DNA from 2 places in the Psychrobacillus sp. Z3-81 genome. Region 1 is predicted to be linked to the other one. Evidence: riboswitches for the same ligand, from Rfam matches in the RefSeq annotation. Region 1 holds a riboswitch; the other holds the start of a gene.
The links. Region 1 has a riboswitch for S-adenosylmethionine ahead of AC1ECF_RS05890 (methionine ABC transporter ATP-binding protein). Riboswitches for the same ligand answer to the same signal wherever they lie in the genome.

Region 1 (7,893 bases):
CGTCCAAATCCGAAGCTAGCAGAAACAGCTCCTCAATACTATATGGGAATGGGCCACACTGCTGAGCAAGTGGCAAATAAGTATAACGTAAGCCGTGAGGACCAAGACGCATTTGCGGTTCGCTCCCATGAGCTTGCAGCTGCGGCAATCGCATCTGGCAAATTCAAGGATGAAATCGTGCCTGTAGAAGTAATCAAGCATTTTGTAGATGCAAATAACAAACAGCAAACGAAAAAAGTGATGTTCGAGATGGATGAGGGTGTACGTCCAGGAACGTCCTTAGAAACATTAGCGAAGCTACGTCCTGCATTTAACGTCCGTGGATCGGTAACAGCAGGTAATGCCTCTCAAACGTCTGACGGTGCCGGAGCGGTGCTAGTTATGGACCGTGAAGTAGCAGAAGCGCAAGGCCTAAAGCCAATCGCTAAGTTCCGTTCCTTTGCTACTGGTGGAGTTGCACCAGATGTGATGGGAATCGGACCGATTGTAGCCGTACCAAAGGCATTGAAGCTTGCTGGATTATCGATTGAGGATATCGATATTTGGGAAATAAACGAAGCATTCGCTTCCCAATCTATCCAAGTAGTTCGTCATTTAGGAATCGATATAGATAAGGTGAATGTAAACGGCGGAGCAATCGCTTTAGGTCATCCACTAGGGGCAACAGGAACAATTCTAACGCTAAAAATGATGAGTGAATTGAAGCGCCAAGGGAAGCAATTCGGTGTCGTTACAATGTGTATCGGCGGCGGAATGGGTGCAGCAGGAGTGTTCGAGCTTCTTTAATTAAGAAGAAAAGCGCAAGCGCCTATGTCTGCCCCGACAAGCAAATGGGGATTGGTGAGGATGGAAGGAAAACTAAGAACGTCACATCGTGTGACAACGTTTTCCTGACCAACATCCTGTTGTCCCTCGAGGGGCAAGGCGCTGGAGCTGGACAATTATCATCAAAAATCTTTTTATACAATAGGAGGAAGAGAAAATGACACAAGTTCAAGACGTAGTAAAGGGTGGAAGCTTCTTAATAGAAGATATCGAAGCAGAACGTGTATTCACACCAGAGGATTTTACAGAAGAACAAAAGATGATAGCAAAAACAACAGAGGAATTCGTTGCAAATGAAGTGCTTCCTGTAGTGGAAAACTTAGAGCACCATGAATTTGAGCACTCTGTACGTCTATTAAAATCTGCTGGGGACCTTGGTCTTCTTGCAGCAGATATTCCAGAAGCATATGACGGGCTTGGCTTAGACAAAATTTCTTCTGCTTTAATTGCAGAAAAAATGTCTGTAGCTGGTGGATTCTCCATTACACATGGCGCTCACGTAGGAATCGGTACACTACCAATCGTCCTTTTCGGTAACGAAGAGCAAAAGAAAAAATACTTACCAAACTCTGCTTCAGGAGCTAAAATCTCTGCTTATGCATTAACAGAGCCAGGTTCAGGTTCAGATGCACTAGGTGCGAAAACAACTGCGAAATTAAATGAGGCAGGTACTCACTACGTCCTAAACGGAGAAAAGCAATGGATCACAAACGCAGGTTTTGCAGATGTATTCGTTGTATACGCTAAAGTAGATGGAGATAAATTCACTGCATTTATCGTAGAAAGAAACTTCCCAGGCGTATCTGTTGGTGCAGAAGAAAAGAAAATGGGGATTAAATCCTCTTCTACTCGTACATTAATCCTTGAAGATGCAGAAGTACCAGTAGAAAACCTATTAGGTGAAATTGGACGCGGTCATATCATCGCATTCAACATCTTAAATATCGGACGCTATAAATTAGGTGTAGGAACAATTGGTGGATCTAAGCGTGCGTTAGAACTAGCAATCTCTTATTCTAACCAACGTCAACAGTTTAAGACGCCAATCTCTTCATTTAATTTAACAAAGCAAAAATTAGCTACGATGGCTTCTAAGCTATATGCAACAGAAAGCTTGATATACCGTACAGTTGGATATTTCGAGGACCGTATGAGTCAATTAAGTGAAGAAGAGCAAAAAGACGGAAGCAAAATTGCAGCAGCAATTGCTGAATATGCAATCGAATGCTCTATTAACAAAGTAGTAGGCTCTGAGGTTCTAGATTATATCGCGGACGAAGCTGTTCAGTTACATGGTGGATATGGCTTCATGCAAGAGTATGAGGTAGAGCGCATTTACCGTGACTCTCGTATTAACCGTATCTTCGAAGGTACTAACGAGATCAACCGTTTAATCGTTCCAGGTACATTCTTGAAGAAAGCAATGAAGGGCGAGCTTCCATTACTTCAAAAAGCACAAGGTCTTCAAGAAGAGCTTCTGATGATGATGCCGGAAGAAATCAGCGATGAGCCACTAGCACAAGAAAAAGTATTAGTAGCAAACGCGAAGAAAATCGGACTATTAGCTGCTGGTATGGCTGCACAACGTTTTGGCGCTAAACTAGAGGCTGAGCAAGAGGTACTTGTAAACATTGCAAACATCGCAAACAACGTATTTGCAATGGAGTCAGCAGTGCTTCGTACAGAAAAAGCAATCAACCGCAGTGGAGCAGAAAAAGCTTCTCAAAAGCTTCTTTACACAGAAATCTTCTGCCAAGAAGCATTTGATGAAATCGAAAAAGCTGCAAAAGAAACACTAATCGCTTCTGTTGAAGGCGACAACCTGCGTATGATGCTTTCTGCACTTCGCAAGTTGACACGCTACACTCCTTACAACGTAATCGAGAAAAAACGCCAAGCTTCCGTGAAGCTAATCGAAGCAGAAAAATTCGTTGTTTAATCATTAGTTATGGGGAAGGTCTCTCAATGGAGACCTTCTTTTTACATGAAGCGGTTGATTTCCGTTCTAGCTGGACGCTTTCCTGGGGGCGCGGCTTCGGGACAACAGGATGTTGTTCAGGAAAACGTTGGCACACGATGTGCCGTTCTTAGTTTTCCATCTTGTTTCGGATGCTTCCGAAACAATTGGATTTTCCGCACGCGCTTATCCCCTGGGAGTCGCCAGCCGACACTTCAATCAACTTTTTCTTATATGTCATCCACAATTTATAGTGATGCGCCCCCTGACAACCCAAGTAAATCAAGCACTGACGCAAGTAACAGACCCATAACCGCAAGTAACCAATAAGCCTGCGCTAGTAACATACACAGCATCGCAAGAAACCACAGGCGAACCGCAAATAATGGCAGAAACTTGCCAAACTAATCCACCATTATAAAAGGTTAAAAACCGGCCATTCTCACCGTAATTTACCCCTCTACCTTTATATGGCTTGCTCAAGAAGGAGAGAATGAGTATGATAAAAAGAAAAAGGGTGAGATCAAATGAAGATACAATACTATGGTTACCCAAAGTGCAGTACATGCAACAAAGCGAGTAAATGGTTAAAAGATAATAATGTTGATTTTGAGAATCACCATATTGTCGACAATCCACCTTCAAAGGATTTATTAGAAGAAATCGTAGATAAAAGTAACATAGAATTAAAGAAATTTTTTAATACAAGTGGAATGAAATATAGAGAGCTTCAGCTGAAGGACAAGCTTCCGAATATGGCTAAGAATGAACAGCTTACATTGCTTGCATCAGATGGCATGCTCATTAAACGTCCGCTTGTGTATGACGGGAAAAATGTAACGCTCGGTTTCAAGGAAGACGAGTTTGAGAAAACGTGGAAAAACAAGTAAATCACCTTGTTTTTACTATAAAAGTATGTGAATATAATAGTAGAATGTATAATTTTTGGAGAGGGGTATATAAATGAGCACACCTAAAGATTTAAAGTACTCAGCGGATCATGAATGGGTAAAAGTAGAGGATGGAAAAGCTAAAATCGGAATTACTCATTTTGCACAATCCGAGCTTGGAGATATCGTTTTCGTTGAGCTTCCACAGGTTGGCGACGAAATCAAAGCTGGAGATCCTTTCGGAAGCGTAGAATCTGTAAAAACGGTTTCTGAGCTATATGCACCTATCAGCGGAAAAGTGGTTGAGGTGAATACTGAGTTAGAGGATAGCCCCGAATTTGTAAACGAATCACCTTACGAAAATGCATGGATGATTGTAATCGAGCCAGCAGATTTGGAAGAAGTTGAAAGTTTACTTAGCCCTGAAAAATACGATGAACTAATAGCAGAGTAATAATCAAAGCGCCGGTTAATATCGGTGCTTTTTTCATATAATAAAGGTAAAGGGAAGAAGTAAGGAGAGAAGCAGCTATGACTACTATTTTTAGTAACCAAGTTATTCTTGTTGAAGGAAGGTCAGATAAGCTTCAGCTTTTAACACTTCTAGATGAACCAACCGAAATTATATGTACAAACGGTACGATATCCAATGTGAAATTAGAGGAGCTTCTTAGTCCTTATGATGGACTTCCGATTTATGCATTTCTGGATGCCGATAAGTCTGGAGAACAAATTAGATCGATCGTAAGAAAAGAATATCCCGAGGCTATACATCTCTATACAAACCCAATGTATGGAGAAGTGGCAAATACACCGATGAAGGTTTTGGCATCTATTTTGAAACGTGTTAATATAAAGGTGAAAAAAGAATTCTTAGTATAGGAAGATGCCTTTATGAATGAATGGACACGCAAGGAATGGGAAGCGAATAAAAACCAATCAAACATGACTTTGTTTTATTTATATACACCCATGTGTGGGACCTGCCAGGTGGCCCATAAAATGATGGAGGTTGTCCAAGAACTTGTGGATGTTCCTATAGGCCAGGCTAACATTAATTTTATCCAAGAAGTGGCCAAAGACTATCAAATTGAAAGCGTTCCTTGTCTTTTAATCACGAAAGATGGAGCGGTTGTTCGAAAAATTTATGCTTTTCAATCTGTTCCCTATTTAATAGAAACTATTAAAAGTATTGACGTAGATTAATAATAATGATAATATGCAGTATACTATATGTGAATTAAATAAAACTAACTCTTATTAAGAGAGGCAGAGGGAAGTGCCCGATGAAGCCTCGGCAACCGTCATGAAAATGAAATGGTGCCAAATCACACAAAGCAGAAGCTTTGAAAAATGAGAGAATGGATGAATGGTATTTATTGTTACCTACACCCCTTCTGCTCTTTTGCAGAAGGGTTTTTTTGATAGAAAGGCGGACAGGTTTACATGATAAGTTTAAAGGGAGTCTCGAAAAAGTTTGCTACAAAAAACGGAGAAATCGTGGCAGTAGATAATGTAAATCTTGAAATTAAATCTGGAGAGATTTTCGGGATAATAGGGTACAGTGGTGCGGGAAAAAGCACAATGATTCGTTTGTTGAATGGTCTAGAAAAACCATCAGAAGGGCAAATTATCGTAAACAATCAAGAAATAACAGCAATCAGTGAGGATAAGCTCAGACACTTCAGACAAAAGGTAAGCATGATCTTCCAGCATTTCAACCTTCTTTGGTCTAGAACGGTTGCAGAGAATATTGAATTCCCACTAGAAATTGCAGGGGTATCTAAAGAAAAGCGAGCAGCACGTGTCAAGGAGCTTCTAGAATTAGTTGGGTTAGAGGGAAGAGGAGATTCTTACCCTTCACAGCTTTCAGGAGGCCAGAAACAGCGCGTTGGGATAGCGAGGGCTCTTGCCAATGGTCCAGAGGTATTGCTATGTGACGAAGCTACTTCTGCGCTTGACCCAGAAACAACAGACTCTATTTTAGATTTACTAGTAGATATTAATGAAAAGCTCGGGCTTACTATTGTGTTAATTACTCACGAAATGCAGGTTATCCAAAAAATCTGTAATCGAGTTGCGGTTATGGAAAAAGGAAAAATTGTAGAGCTAGGAGATGTCCTGCAGGTTTTCCAAAAGCCACAGGCACCTATTACGAAACGATTTGTTTCACAGATATCTGATTCCAATCAGCCTACTCAAACCATTCGCAATCTAAGGGAGCTCTATCCAAATGGTAAGCTGGTAAAGCTAGTTTTTGTAGGAGAACAAACGGAGCAACCAATTCTATCTAGATTAATTAAACAAATGGATTTAGAGGTCAATATTGTTCAAGGGAATATCTCTCATACACAAGGAGGGGCCTTTGGTACACTGTTCCTTCACCTAGAAGGAAAAGAAAAGGCTATTAAGCAAGCGATTGACTTTATCCATGCTCAAAAGATTCATACGGAGGTGATTCCTCATGCTTGAAACATTACTTCCGAATGTGGATTGGCCTAAAATGTGGGAAGCAACATGGGAAACAGTATATATGACAGGAGTTTCTACTCTGCTTACGGCTATCTTAGGATTAGCCTTAGGACTTCTCTTGTTTTTAACAAGCCCCCATCAAGCATGGGCAAACAAGCTAGCTAACTGGCTAACTGGAGCGGTGGTAAATATATTCCGATCCATACCATTTATAATTCTAATAATCCTGTTAATCCCGTTCACAACGTTTTTAATCGGTACGATGAGAGGACCAAATGCAGCATTTCCTGCATTGGTGATTGGTGCAGCACCCTTCTATGCGAGACTAGTATTAATTGCATTAAGGGAAATCGATAAAGGCGTGCTAGAAGCTGCCAAGGCAATGGGAGCAAAAACTTCCACAATTATCTGGAAGGTGCTTCTACCGGAATCCATGCCGGCTTTAGTATCTGGGATTACAGTTACAGCGGTGGCGTTAGTTGGATACACTGCTATGGCTGGAATTATCGGAGCGGGCGGACTCGGAACGCTTGCTTTCCAAGATGGTTTTCAAAGAAGTAAAGATGATGTAACCTTCGTAGCAACCATTCTTATTCTAATATTGGTATTTATTATCCAGTGGGCTGGAGATACAATAACTGCAAAAATCGATAAACGATAAGGGAGATAGTCAAATGAAAAAGTTATTAGCAGGGTTATTCTTAACAGCAAGTACAGTGGGATTAGCAGCTTGTGGAGACGATGACAGCAACAAGTTAGTGGTAGGAGCTTCTAACGTACCGCATGCAATTATCTTAGAGGAAGCTAAACCATTGCTAGAAGAACAGGGCATCGAGCTTCAAATTGAAACATACCAAGATTATGTACTTCCAAACAAAGACTTAGAATCTGGAGAGATAGATGCAAACTACTTCCAGCATGAGCCTTATCTAAAATCACAGATTGTAGATCATGGATATGATTTCGTCAATGCGGGTGGGATTCATATCGAGCCAATCGGTCTTTATTCTAAAAAATATGATTCAATCGAAGAGCTTCCAGAAGGTGCAACTATTTTAATGAGTAATTCTGTTGCAGACCATGGACGAATTCTTGCAATGCTTGAGGACGCTGGGCTAATCACTCTAGCAGAAGAAGTGGACCGCACTGCAGCAACTATCTCCGACATCGTTGATAATCCGAAAAACCTTGAGTTTGATCCGAACTACGAATCAGCCTTAATGGTTCAGCTTTATGAAAATGAAGAAGGAGACGCTGTTCTAATCAATTCAAACTATGCAATCGATGCAGGATTAAATCCATTAGAGGATTCCATTGCAATTGAAGAAACAGATTCACCATATGTGAACCTGATTGCAGTTAATGCTGGTGATGAAGAGGATGAGCGTATCAAAGCTTTAGTGGAAGCGTTGACGTCGGAAGAAATTCAAGAGTTTATCTTAAATGAATGGGGCGGCTCTGTCGTACCAGTAAAATAAGAAAGAAATAAAAGAAGAGGTACTCTCTTCGTAATTATAAGCAGAAGGTACCTCTTCTTATTTATATCTAGTAACGGAGACGGCCGTTATTTGAAAATAGATTCTTCCAAAGGGTTAGTTCTTATTGAAATATATTTATAAGGGGAGACATTAATTGGTTCGTAGCAGCGTCGGCGACTCCTGTGGGAGCAAGGTGGGAGGTAAGACAGCACAACCACGCGCGTTAGCGATGGGTGCTGGCTTACCGGGGGGAGGGAAACCTAAGTACGTC
Region 2 (7,893 bases), on a different contig from region 1:
GCAAGCTCTGGTTTTATTCCGCCGACAAGCTGGTTTAGCTTTTTAATATACATCGAAGGAAGTAAGGCCTTCCCCTCACTATCAGCGATAGAATAAGAGACGAATAAATAATGAGAAGGAGTGACAAATGCCTTGTAGGTTAAATAATTTTCATCCAGCAAGCGCATTCGGGAGGTTGGAGCTAGCTCGAAGCCAACCTGATTAAACCACTCACGCTCTGAATCAGATAATAGCCCCTCATGATCAATTCTTTTTGGAAATGTGCCGTCATTCACTCCCAATACAAACACTGCTTTCATATGTGTAAGCCTTGCCGTATCGACATTTCCTATAATCACTTGATCCAAGGTTGGTGGAATTCTAGAAAATTCAAGCTGGTCGTAGCCCTCTTCTAGTATTTTCATTGCTTGATCAAGAGGCATTTCCTTTTCACCAAACATGAGGACAAACTGGTCTAGTACGTCGACCCACTCATTCCAAGCCTGCTCATGCTCCGATACAAGCAGCAGCTGTCCATTTTCTTCCTCATACGCCCGTAAGGCCATTAGCTTATCATAAACCTGGAGCTGCTCCATAAAGGAGTAGAGAGCTGTCGCATAATCTCTTCCTGTTTTTGCGTTCTCCAGCATTTCCACTAGCACTTGCATTGGTTGTACAAAGATATCTCTCGCAGCATGTATTTCGGCCTGAATAAGCTTTTCTTCATCTGTTTGAATTTTCGAGTAGAACTCCAAGCCCTTATATTTCTTATAAATCCACCGTTTTTCATCAAACCAGCGGTCTCCATATATCCCAAAGGAAAGCACAAAATTCTCTAGGCGATCCGCCCTTTCTCGCCATCTTGTTTTAGCTGATTCGATTGGGAAGAAAAGGTCCGTTTTGATTGCACGGAAAATAGGCTCGTACTTCCACTCGGACCGAATAATTTCAAACACTGTTCTACTTAGCTCAATGAGCGGATGATGAAGCATCGATTTCTTTTGACTAATAAAATATGGAATCTCGTATTGAGGGAAGGTTGTTTCTATTAAGCTCTCATAATTTTCCGCATCTCGATGTAGAATCGCCATATCCTTGTATCGAAACTGTTTGTCCTGCATCAGCTCTCGAATCTGTCTCGCTACTGCGTGAACCTCTGCTCGTTTATTCATTGCTTCTGTAATGCGTATATAGCCCTCTGTCTCGATAGTAGGAGCAGGGATTGTATCAAAGTTAGCCTCTAGATGAGCTAGCTCTGGTACTGCAAAACGACGAGACTCTGAGAAGTGGACTGCTTCCTCCACTTTCACTTGATCAACCTGTGCCATCTCTAAAAGTCTTGCTGCTGTATTAGCAGGCTGGAAGAAAAGTGATTGCTCGTCTAATGCGTCCGAAAGCGTTTCAAAAGGCAAGGCGACAGAAAGACGTTTTACCTTTTTCATCAGTGCATTGATAATTTCCAGCTCTCTTGTCGTAAACGAGGTAAAGCCGTCTATATAAATTTCCGCAGTCTCTAGCAAACTAGAATCCTGTATGTTATTTGCGAGAAGTGTTAAATACCCTTCTCCATCAATATAGCCTGCTCCTAATTTTTGCTCCATTAGCTCAAGCATGAACATTAAATCGGAGGATTTGTCTAGTAGTGTCTGAGGAGCGTTCATAGCCTCGAGACTTTGAAAGGCATTAGACATAGTAGAATAATCCAGACAGTATCTGCTGAATTCCTTTAATAATACTTCGACTTGATCCGTAAAGCCTCGCTTTGTCGAAGCACGATGGAATAACGTAAATTGATCCTTATGCTCTTCCAATAAGCTTCTGATAAGCATGCGGTAGCCAAATCCACTAATCTCCTCTTTTGCGATACCGCCTGTCTCCTGCAGTACTCGCCAGGCTAATCGTTTAAAGGTAGTGACCTGCGCACGGATAATCCCCGGCAAGCCGCTACGGGCAGCCAAATCATATTCACTAGAAAATGACATTTGATCTGGCACTATATAAAAAATTGGATCACCAAACGGAGCTTCCTGGATGGTGCTTATTATTTCCGTTTGCATGAATCTCGTTTTTCCTGATCCTGATCGTCCACTCACCATTCGAAATGTCAAACCAAGCAGCTCCTTTCCATAAAAAAATCCGAATAACTTCCCTCTCTCTATTGTACAAAACATAGAGTGTAGAGGGAAATTATTCAGAATGTAAATAGATGGTCATATCGGATATTGGCCAATATCTTGCTTTTACGACACCTACAATATCCTCTTTTTCAACAAACGAAAAATGCCTACTGTCAAGGCTCGACAATCGATTATCTCCAAGAACGAATACTTTATTTTTCGGAACCCGTTTACTGCCTGTCAGCTCAAGAAGATCAAAATCCTCTGTAAATTTCATCTCTGGCTGCTTATATGCAAGATGGGACTGTAGAAAGGGCTCTTCTATGTACTTACCGTTTATAAAAAGCTGGTCATTCTCATAGTGAATGGTATCACCTGGAAGCCCTATCACCCTCTTTACAAAGTCCTCCTCCCCTGAGCGGAATATCACGATATCCATCCTTTCCAGGCTAGATAACTTACTGACAATCACTCGGTCCTTATCAGAAAGAGTGGGCATCATGGATTCGCCAATAATATGATAATTGGTCGCAATCAACGCCTTAAATCCAAACACCAGGATTAAACCAATGACTATCGCTAATAGCCATTCCTTTACTTCTTTATTCAAGATTCTCTCCTCTTTTTCGGCTTCTCTCTAGTCTTATGTTTCGAAAATCTGCCTCTACCTTTTTGTCTAACCTCTTCTCCACTCTCTTTCCTACATACCAAAGAATCGCAATGAGGACAATAACGATTGCTGTTCTTATTGGCTGAGTGATTAAAGCCTTAATATCCGAACCGATAAAGCTAACCACAAATATCATAATTAGTTTACCCAGCGTCAATGTCCAAAAGTATGTATGCTTCTTCATATTTGATAAACCTGCGACTATGTTCACTAGCGCAGAAGGGGTAAACGGAAAACAGATAAATAAGAACAGCGGTCCAAATCCATTTCTCTCTACCCATAGTATTAATTTCTGGATTCGTTCATGTCTTGTAATAAAATTTAAAACTCTAGCTCGTCCATATTTACGAATGACCAAAAAGACGGCATAAGATCCTGCAACAGAGCCCACCCAAGTTAGTAAAAACCCAAAAAACAGACCATATGCTGTTACGTTTGCCACGATAAAAACAACGAGTGGCAAGAATGGAAGAAACGCTTCCAAGAAAGGAAGTAAAATACCAATTATCGGCCCTAATGCTCGATAGTCCTGTGCTAAATGTGTAAAATTTTCTATAGAAAACCAATCAGGCATACTTTTCCCTCCGCATTCCTATGTAATTAATCTTTCCCTTTTAGTGTATACATAAAACGACTTTCTTATAGTATAATTTCTTCATTATCATGAAGGTGGTGAGAAATTTGTGACTTTTTCAAAAGGCTTAAGGGCCGGGGTAAATATCGCTATTGGCTATTTTCCGATTGCCCTTACATTTGGACTTCTTGCAAAAACGGCTGGCTTAACTATCTGGCAAGCCACTGCAATGAGTATACTCGTTTATGCCGGAGCTGCCCAATATATGTCTTTGACGCTTTTGACGAAAGGTGTTGACCCTATTTTAATCGTTTTAAATACATTTGTCGTCAATATACGTCATTTCCTTATGACGGCATCACTGAGTGAAAAGATGCATCGGGAAAAAAGATGGATAAAAGGAATATATGCTTTTGGAATCACGGATGAAGCTTTTTCCGTTCTGGCAACCCGTAAAGAAGAAAAGCTCACAACCTCCTTCGCCTTTGGAGTGATCCTCATCGCATACAGCAGCTGGGTGGTTTTTACTGCAGTTGGACATGTCATTGGAGCCAATCTGCCGTTATTTTTTCAAGCTGCGATGTCCGTTGCACTCTATGCCATGTTTATCGGACTTCTAGTGCCCTCCATGAAAGGCAATAGAAAGGTGGTCATGCTAGCTTTAACTGCCGCAAGTATCAACGGCTTTTTTTATTGGACACAACTCTTATCTACAGGCTGGTCCATTTTAATCGCTACGCTGGCAGCTTCTATCCTAATTGAACTGATTTATTCCAAAAAAGCAAGACCCATCGTGAAAGGAGAGTCTTAATATGGGTGATTGGTATTGGTGGACCATCCTTGGCATGGCCATTGTTACATATATCCCACGTGCGTTCCCTTTGACATTTTTAGAAGGCAGGGAACTACCTCCTATCGTGTCTGGCGTGTTAGCAAATATCCCCTATGCCGTGTTAGGGGCATTAATCTTTCCAGCCATTCTTTATATCCAAGAAGGAAATTACTTATTTGGATTAATAGGCGCAATAGTAGCTTTTTCTTTGGCTTTTATTTTTTCTAATGCCATGACTGTTGTACTAGGAACTATTGGTGTTTTAGCAATTTATAGCCTTATTTTTTTATAGTACATCAAAACGATATTAATATTCAAAATAAAATTAATAGTAAAAATAACTTGACTAGTTTGACTAAAGCGTTTAAAGTTATAATCAATTCTTACAACAATTACATAGCGCATCACTTTCTTATCCAGAGAAACCGAGGGACAGGCCCAATGACGTTTCGGCAACAGGTTCAAATTTGAACACTGTGCCAATTCCTGCAAGCTTAGCTTGAGAGATGAGAGAGATGGTTTTTCAAATCTTTTGAAGAGCTCTCTTTTTCTTGTCTATCTGATAAGAAAAGAGAGCTCTTTTTGTTTAACTTCCTACTCCGTGCCAGACCCCATCGAGGTCTTGCCCAATTATAATAAGGCATTTAGCACATTTCTAATCAAGTCTCTTTCCTGGAAAGTAAGATGGCTACGTTGTTTGAAGAAGTATGATTCTAGGAGGGATCCCATGATTGAATTCAAAAATGTTTCAAAGACCTTTCTTCTTGGAAAACGAAAGGTGCACGCTGTAAAGAATGTCTCTCTTTCCATTGAGAAAGAAGATATTTTCGGTATTATCGGATTCAGCGGTGCAGGAAAAAGCACGCTGCTTCGCTTAGTGAATATGCTAGAGCGTCCTACAGAGGGTTCCGTTTTTATTCAAAACACAGACGTGAACAGCCTTTCCTCTAAGGATTTAAGAACGAGAAGAAGAAACATCGGGATGATTTTTCAAAACTTCAACCTCTTCCATTCTCGTACTGTAGCTGGAAATGTAGCATATCCACTAAAGCTTGCCGGTCTAAAAAAACAAGAAATAGACAAACGAGTAGAGGAACTGCTGAGCTTTGTCGGGCTAACAAGCAAGGCAAAGGATTTTCCAAGCCAGCTATCAGGTGGTCAAAAGCAGCGTGTAGGAATCGCTCGTGCACTTGCAACTTCTCCCGATATTCTGATTTGTGACGAGGCAACCTCTGCACTAGACCCAGAAACTACGGCTGATATTCTAAGGCTACTAAAAAAAGTGAACAAGGAATTTGGGATTACTATTTTGCTGATCACTCATGAAATGCATGTTATTCAATCTATCTGTAATAGGGTGGCTGTCATGGAAGACGGCGAGGTGATTGAAACAGGGGACGTTTTCGATGTATTCACAAACCCTCAGCACTCGACCACCAAACGGTTTATCCAATCCGTCCAGCAGGATCTCCCCTCCCCTACTGTGTTACAGGAGTGGCGAGAGAACGGTGGGAAAAAATTATATCAGGTCATCTTTAAAGGGGATGTTACAAACCAGTCCATCCTTTCCCAGGTTACGCAAAAACACCGCGTACACTTTAACATCGTCTACGGCTCTATTCGAGAGCTGCAGGAAAAGCTATTCGGAAATCTACTCATTTCCTTTGAAGGAGACCCGCAGGGAATAAAGGATGCCATTCATGAATTAACAACCATTGTAGAACTTCAGGAGGTGACACCAAATGAAGGTTGATTGGACGACATTTTGGCCAACGATTTTAGAATCGACTGGCGAAACGATCATCATGGTCATTGTGACACTGATTTTTTCCTCTATTCTAGGAATCAGTATTGGTCTACTACTTTTTGTAACTCGTGAGAAAAATATTTTAGAAAATAAGTTTTTGTTTCAATTACTAAATTTATTGATAAATATCATTCGACCGATCCCGTTCATTATTTTCTTAGTTGCCATTTCGCAGCTTACTAGATTAGTAGTCGGTTCAACGATCGGAATAGCAGGTGCCATCTTCCCGATGACCATTGTAGCCAGCTTTTCCATAGCTAGGGTCGTGGAGAACAATTTAGTAAGTATCGATACCGGTGTAATTGAAGCAGCTCAGGCAATGGGAGCAAGCCCACTACGTATTATCTTTACTGTGCTAATTCCAGAGGCACTAGGTCCACTGATTCTAGGTCTTACATTCACTACCGTCAGCTTAATCGACTTCTCCGCAGTAGCAGGAACAGTTGGCGCAGGTGGACTTGGACACGTGGCAATGACCTATGGCTATCAACGATTTGACGGAAGTGTCATGATCGTCACTGTACTGATTTTAATTATACTTGTGCAATTTGCCCAATGGATTGGAAATACATTATCGAAAAAATTCTTAAGACGATAAGGAGAGATTGACATGAAAAAAATTAGCTTACTACTATTTGCAGTAATTACAGCACTTGTTTTATCCGCTTGTAGCAGCTCATCAGCTTCCGAAAAGAAGGTCATCATTGGGGTAAACGGTTCTGACGGTGTCCAATGGCCAATCCTTCAAGAGAAAGCAGCAAAAGAAGGAATTGAAATTGAGCTAAAGGAATTCTCAGACTATACCCTTCCTAACAACGCACTTGCTGAAGGAGACATTGATTTAAACGCATTCCAGCATATTTCCTTCCTAGCTTCTTACGTAAAGGAAAGTGGCAATGACTTAGCTCCAATTGGTTCTACTATGTTTGCACCGCTTGGACTTTATTCAGAAAAAATTACGGACGTTAGTGAAATCAAAGCAAAAGACAAGATTGCAATCCCTGACGACCCATCTAACCAAGCTCGTGCACTTCGATTATTAGAGACGGCTGGTTTGATAACATTAGCAGACGATTTTGGACTTTACGGAGATCCATCTAAGATTATCGATAACCCATTAAACTTAGAAATCATCCCAATGACAGCTCAGCAAACACCACGAGTTTTACCAGACGTTACTGCCTCTGTTATCAATAACGGTGTCGCTGGTCAAGCAGGCTTCTCTCCCGGTGAGGATCCAATTTACAAAGAGGCCGGCGAAAGTGAATCTATCTACCCTTACGTGAACATCATAGCTGCTCGAGCTGAGGACAAAGATAATGAGGTATACCAACGTATCGTCGAGCTATACCAAGAGGAAGACATTAAACAGGCAGTAGAAGAGGATACAAAAGGCGGTTCGTCATTAGTAATTTTAACGAAGGAAGAATTAGAAAATACGTTTAATGATTTAGCAAAATAAAGAATTTTAAGTAGGCAGGGACCTTTTAGAACCAATTGATTAGAGTGTTGGCTAGCCTTTGCTTGGTTCCCAAGTAAAGCGTCTAGCCAGCACGAAATCAACTTATCATATAGCCCAACAAATTAAAGGAGGAAACTACATGAGTACAGTTATTGAAGCAACAGAGTTAATCGCAAAATCTATCGAGGAAAATAAAGACCTGTATATTCAAACGAGTCAAGAGATCCATGCAAAACCTGAAATCGGCAATCAAGAATTTTTCGCAAGCGCAAAGCATGTAGAGATTTTAACAAAGGCAGGCTTTGAGGTAACTACTGCAGTAGCTGGTCATGAAACATCCTTCTATGCTGTAAAGGATTCTGGAAAAGAAGGTCCTACTGTAGCATTCTTAGCGGAGTATGATGCTCTTCCAGGAATCGGCCACGCATGCGGTCATAATATTATCGGAACAA

Region 2: linked by a shared signal. The riboswitch ahead of AC1ECF_RS07600 (methionine ABC transporter ATP-binding protein) and the one ahead of AC1ECF_RS05890 (methionine ABC transporter ATP-binding protein) in region 1 are both predicted to bind S-adenosylmethionine.

What each region holds. Positions count from the first base shown of each region.
Region 1 is NZ_JBWQPU010000004.1:57,446-65,338, reverse strand. It holds gene AC1ECF_RS05920 (acetyl-CoA C-acetyltransferase) at 1-786, shown strand, start outside; gene AC1ECF_RS05915 (acyl-CoA dehydrogenase family protein) at 983-2,764, shown strand; gene AC1ECF_RS05910 (arsenate reductase family protein) at 3,310-3,672, shown strand; gene gcvH (glycine cleavage system protein GcvH) at 3,746-4,126, shown strand; gene AC1ECF_RS05900 (toprim domain-containing protein) at 4,204-4,554, shown strand; gene AC1ECF_RS05895 (thioredoxin family protein) at 4,567-4,878, shown strand; SAM riboswitch class I at 4,927-5,032, shown strand; gene AC1ECF_RS05890 (methionine ABC transporter ATP-binding protein) at 5,119-6,144, shown strand; gene AC1ECF_RS05885 (methionine ABC transporter permease) at 6,137-6,805, shown strand; gene AC1ECF_RS05880 (MetQ/NlpA family ABC transporter substrate-binding protein) at 6,819-7,622, shown strand.
Region 2 is NZ_JBWQPU010000005.1:108,019-115,911, forward strand. It holds gene addB (helicase-exonuclease AddAB subunit AddB) at 1-2,087, opposite strand, end outside; gene lepB (signal peptidase I) at 2,167-2,706, opposite strand; gene AC1ECF_RS07585 (TVP38/TMEM64 family protein) at 2,699-3,340, opposite strand; gene AC1ECF_RS07590 (AzlC family ABC transporter permease) at 3,450-4,151, shown strand; gene AC1ECF_RS07595 (AzlD domain-containing protein) at 4,153-4,464, shown strand; SAM riboswitch class I at 4,582-4,685, shown strand; gene AC1ECF_RS07600 (methionine ABC transporter ATP-binding protein) at 4,900-5,925, shown strand; gene AC1ECF_RS07605 (methionine ABC transporter permease) at 5,915-6,577, shown strand; gene AC1ECF_RS07610 (MetQ/NlpA family ABC transporter substrate-binding protein) at 6,590-7,441, shown strand; gene AC1ECF_RS07615 (M20 family metallopeptidase) at 7,581-7,893, shown strand, end outside.